DNA from 2 places in the Azospira sp. I09 genome. Region 1 is predicted to be linked to the other one. Evidence: predicted binding sites of a transcription regulator. Region 1 holds the regulator's gene; the other holds the start of a gene.

What was found. Region 1 encodes sigma-54, which starts transcription at its own class of promoters, with help from an activator protein. Its sites were predicted from a motif close to TGGCACGCTTNCTGCTNA; they were not measured.
Region 2: a site for sigma-54 is predicted at 1,337-1,354, ahead of fdnG (formate dehydrogenase-N subunit alpha). Genes of this name have one in related genera too.

Annotation. Positions count from the first base shown of each region.
Region 1 covers NZ_AP021844.1:2,454,601-2,457,059, reverse strand. Annotated here, with positions in the region: gene lptB (LPS export ABC transporter ATP-binding protein) at 1-176, shown strand, start outside; gene AZSP09_RS11510 (RNA polymerase factor sigma-54) at 243-1,721, shown strand; gene hpf (ribosome hibernation-promoting factor, HPF/YfiA family) at 1,736-2,056, shown strand; gene ptsN (PTS IIA-like nitrogen regulatory protein PtsN) at 2,212-2,459, shown strand, end outside.
Region 2 covers NZ_AP021844.1:66,983-69,441, forward strand. Annotated here, with positions in the region: gene fdhE (formate dehydrogenase accessory protein FdhE) at 136-1,008, opposite strand; gene fdnG (formate dehydrogenase-N subunit alpha) at 1,455-2,459, shown strand, end outside.

The sequences.
Region 1 (2,459 bases):
AGGACCGCAGCATCGGCGTGCTCATCACCGACCACAACGTGCGTGAGACCCTGGGCATCTGCGACCGGGCCTACATCATCAATGAGGGACGGGTGCTGGCGTCTGGCCGCCCGGATGAGATCGTTTATAATGAAGACGTCCGAAAAGTATATCTGGGCGAGAGCTTCCGTCTCTGACGAGCCCAGTCTCCGAGTCTTTCCCTCAACCCGCTCATTGCCGCCGGCCCCTTCGGCCCCGGGTCCATGAAACCAACCCTCCAACTCAAACTCTCGCAGCACTTGGCCCTGACGCCACAGCTGCAGCAGTCCATCCGGCTGCTGCAACTGTCGACGCTTGAGCTGGAGCAGGAGTTGGAGAAGTATCTGCTGGAAAACCCCCTGCTGGAGCGGGAGGACGAGAACTACGAGCCCTCCTACAGCGGGAGCGAAGGCGAATACGCCGGCAGTACGGCCGAGTCCGCTGCCGAAGGCCCGCGGGAAGGCGATAGCGGCGAATCCGGTGAAGGCGCCGACAGTCACGGCCCCGAAGAAGTCCGGGACGACAGCCGGGACCGCCTGGGTGAGGGCGAGGACTGGTTTGCCGAAGGCAGCTACCCTTCCGCCTCCCGCGACGAGGACGAGGATTCCGACTTCCAGGAAGTGCAGGCCGCCAACACCTCCCTGCGCGACCACCTCAACTGGCAGCTGGGCCTGATGCAGCTCTCCGAGCGGGACCGGCAGCTGGTCAGCTTCCTGATCGAGGCGCTGGACGAGGACGGCTACCTGACCCAGCCCCTGGAGGAGCTGCAGGAAGCCCTGCCGGAAGAGCTGGAAATCGATCTGGACGACCTGCAGATCGCCCTGCGCCACCTGCAGCACCTGGACCCGACCGGTGTCGGTGCCCGCACTCCGGGCGAATGCCTGGCCCTGCAGCTGGAAGCCCTGCCGGCCGACGAGGTGCGGGACCAGGCCCTGAAGCTGGTGCGCCATCACCTGGAACTGCTGGCCGGCCGGGACTTCACCAAGCTGAAGAAGCTGCTGGGCTGCGACGACGAGCGCCTGCGCGCCGTCACCAACCTGGTGAAGAGCCTCAACCCCCGGCCCGGCGCCCAGTACGCGCCCCTGGATGCCCGCTACATCACCCCGGACGTGGTGGTGAAGAAGGTGCGCAACCAGTGGACCGCCAGCATCAATCCGGACGCCTACCCGCGCCTGCGCATCAACCGGCTCTACGCCGAGATCCTCTCCAAGCAGCGCGGCTCCAGCCTCTCCGGCCAGCTGCAGGAGGCCCGCTGGCTGATCAAGAACGTGCAGCAGCGTTTCGACACCATCCTGCGCGTGTCCCAGGCCATCCTGGACCGCCAGCGCCAGTTCTTCGAACACGGCGAGGTGGCCATGCGTCCCCTGGTACTGCGGGAAATCGCCGAAACCCTGGGCCTGCACGAATCCACCGTCTCCCGGGTGACCACCCAGAAGTACATGGCCACCCCCCGGGGCATTTTCGAACTCAAGTATTTCTTCGGCAGCCACGTGGCCACGGATACGGGGGGCGCCTGTTCGGCCACCGCCATCCGGGCCCTGATCAAGCAGCTGGTGGCGGCCGAAGACCCCAAAAAACCCCTTTCGGACAGTCAAATATCCGAAATTCTTGGCCAACAAGGCATTGTTGTGGCGCGTCGAACCATTGCAAAATACAGAGAAGCGCTCAACATTTCGCCGGCCAACCTACGCAAGTCCATCTAAAAAAGGAGCGAGCCATGAACCTGCACATCACCGGACATCACCTGGAAGTCACCCCGGCGATCCGCGACTACGTCACTGCCAAGCTGGAGCGGGTTACGCGTCACTTCGACAGCGTCATCGACGTCAACGTCATCCTCACCGTGGAAAAGCTGAAGCAGAAGGCTGAAGTCACCGTGCGCGTGCCCGGCAAGGACATCCACGTGGATGCCGAGGATGCCGACCTGTATGCCGCCGTGGACACCCTGATCGACAAGCTGGACCGCCAAGTGCAGAAGTACAAGCAGAAGGCCCAGGATCACCACCGCGACACCATCAAGAATCACATCGAAGAGTGATCTGATTCCCTCTCCGGGACTGGGACGAAAGGCATAGGCGGCGGGGTCGTTTTCCGTTATGATCCCGCCACTTTTCGCCTGGTATCCTGCCTGAATCCCAGTCTCCAACCGGCCCTGCCGCCGCCATCCCGCTGTTCGGGGAAGGTTCCCGCCCCATGGATCTGATTGCCAAACTCCTCCCTCCCGCCCACATCCTGCTGGACCTCGAAGCCAGCAGCAAGAAGCGGGCATTCGAGCAGGCCGGACTGCTGTTCGAGAACAACCTGGGCATCGCCCGGGCCACGGTTTTCGACAGCCTCTTCGCCCGGGAAAAACTCGGTTCCACCGGCCTGGGCCAGGGGGTTGCCATTCCCCACGGCCGCATCAAGGGGCTCAAGGAAGCCGCCGGCGCCTTCATGCGCCT
Region 2 (2,459 bases), 1.4 Mb from region 1:
TCTGAAGTTAGTCAATAAATCACTCGCGCCTTTTCCGGCAGGGAAAATGTTGATGCTTTTAGATTACTAGTTCGGCCATTTTCCTTTGCTTAAGTAATCAAGGAACCATCTACTTTCGTAGATGCCAGAGAGTGCTTATTCGCCCAGCAGCAGGAAGGGGTTGATGCCGATGCGCTGGTAGCCTTCCTCGCTCACCAGGATGTCCAGGGCCAGGGTGGCCATGTCGTCGGCGATGGGGTCCAGGCCGGGGGCCTTCTCGGCCAGCAGCAGCTTCAGATAGTTGCGGCAGGTGTCGCAGGCTTCGGCCCGGGCGCCGTCTTCCCGCTCGTCGAGGGCGCGGTAGCTGACTTCCTTGCCTTCGCCGCAGGCGACACAGGTGGCGCGGACGTGGTGCCAGGCGGTGTGGCAGAGGCCGCAGTGCAGGTAGCGCAGGCCGCCGGATTCGTTGCCGACGTGGATGACGCCGGCCACCGGGGCGCTGCCGCAGACGGGGCAGCTGTGGGCGGTGGCGGGGGCGGCGACGCTGGCGGCGTCCAGGCCGGCGGCGTGGCGGGTCCAGGCCACTTGCAGGGCGGCCATGACGAAGGGGGCGAGGATCATGTCGTCCGCTTCCATGGTGCCGCCGACGATGCGCTCGGCCAGGGCGCTGAGGCTGGCGGCGTCGGCCTGCTGCAGGGCGGCCAGGGTGGGACGGGCCGGTTCGGGTACCTGGTCCTGGAGCAGGGCCAGCAGGGCCTGCAGGTCGCCCTGCCATTGCTGTTCCGGCGAGGCGCCGGGGGTCAGGCCGGGGGCGGCGTCGATGCGTTGTTGCTGGGCGTCGCTGAGGGTGGCGACGAAACCGAGCCAGTCGCCCAGGCTGTGGCCTTCGGCCAGCTGGCGCAGGCGGGCGGCCCGGGTCTTGAAGACGCTGGCGGCGGCGGGCAGGCGCACGGGGGAGGGGGACTGGCCGGGCACCAGGCCGGCGGCGGCCATGGCGGCGGCGGTGTCGTCGTGGGCGGAGAGGGTCATGTGGGTGGGTCTCTTCAGTGGGCGGTGAGGGCCGGATTGGGCCCGGGCTGGCGGGCCATCGGCGCAGGGTTGCAAGAATCGTGCACGGGATTGTGCCCGGAAGCGGCGCCGGGCGCGAATGGCGGGGCGGCGGAACGGCGCGGCGCCAGGGCCGTGGCGGGGTCCGGTACCGATGGCGACGGCCCATTTTCGGCCCCGCTGCGGGGGCGGGGTAGGGCCTTTCTGCTGCGCTGCAGCGGGACATTCTGTCCGGTCAGCGAGGGACAGAATGTCCCGTTTTTGCTTGCTGCAAAGCACAAAACCCTTGTGGCGAAGCGGTTTTGGCGGGTGGCACGGAAAGTGCGAAATGTTCCCCGAGCCGTGGGCGGCGACGGTCCGGCGGAAGGTCAGGCGACTTCTGCACGGGCGGCCCGGAGCACGGCAATTCCGCTTTCAAGGGAGGATTCATGCAAGTCACACGACGGCAGTTCTTCAAGGTTTCGGCGGCGGGTCTTTCCGCCTCCAGCCTGGTGGCCCTGGGCTTCTCGCCCGCCACCGCCCTGGCCGAGGTACGTCAGTACAAGCTGACCCGGGCCAAGGAAATCCGCAACACCTGTACCTACTGTTCGGTGGGCTGCGGCCTGCTCATGTACAGCCTGGGCGACGGCGCCAAGAACGCCAAGCAGGAGATCATCCACATCGAGGGCGACCCGGATCACCCCGTCAGCCGCGGCTCCCTGTGCCCCAAGGGCGCGGGCCTGCTGGACTTCATCCACAGCCCCAACCGCCTCAAGTACCCGGAAGTGCGGGAAGCGGGCAGCAAGGAATGGAAGCGCATCTCCTGGCACGAGGCGGTGGAACGCATCGCCAAGCACATGAAGGCCGACCGGGACGCCAACTTCGTCGCCAAGAACGCCGACGGCGTGACGGTGAACCGCTGGCTGTCCACCGCCATGCTGACCGCCTCCGCCTCCTCCAACGAAACCGGCATCCTGACCCAGAAGTTCATGCGCTCCCTGGGCATCGTCGGTACCGACGCCCAGGCCCGGGTCTGCCACGGCCCCACGGTGGCCGCCCTGGCCGCCACCTTCGGCCGCGGCGCCATGACCAACACCTGGGTGGACATCAAGAACGCCGACTTCATCCTGATCATGGGCGGCAACCCGGCCGAGGCCCACCCGGTGGGCTTCAAGTGGGCCATCGAGGCGAAGAAGAAGGGCGCCAAGCTGATCGTGGTGGACCCGCGCTTCAACCGCTCCGCCGCCGTCGCCGACGAATTCGTGCCGATCCGCGCCGGTTCCGACATCGCCTTCTTGGGCGGCATCATCAACTGGCTGGTGAGCAACGACAAGATCCAGTGGGACTACGTCAAGTCCTTCACCAACGCCAGCTTCATCGTCAATGAAGGCTTCACCTTCGACGAGGGCCTCTTCTCCGGCTACGACGAGGCCAAGGGCAAGTACGACCGGGGC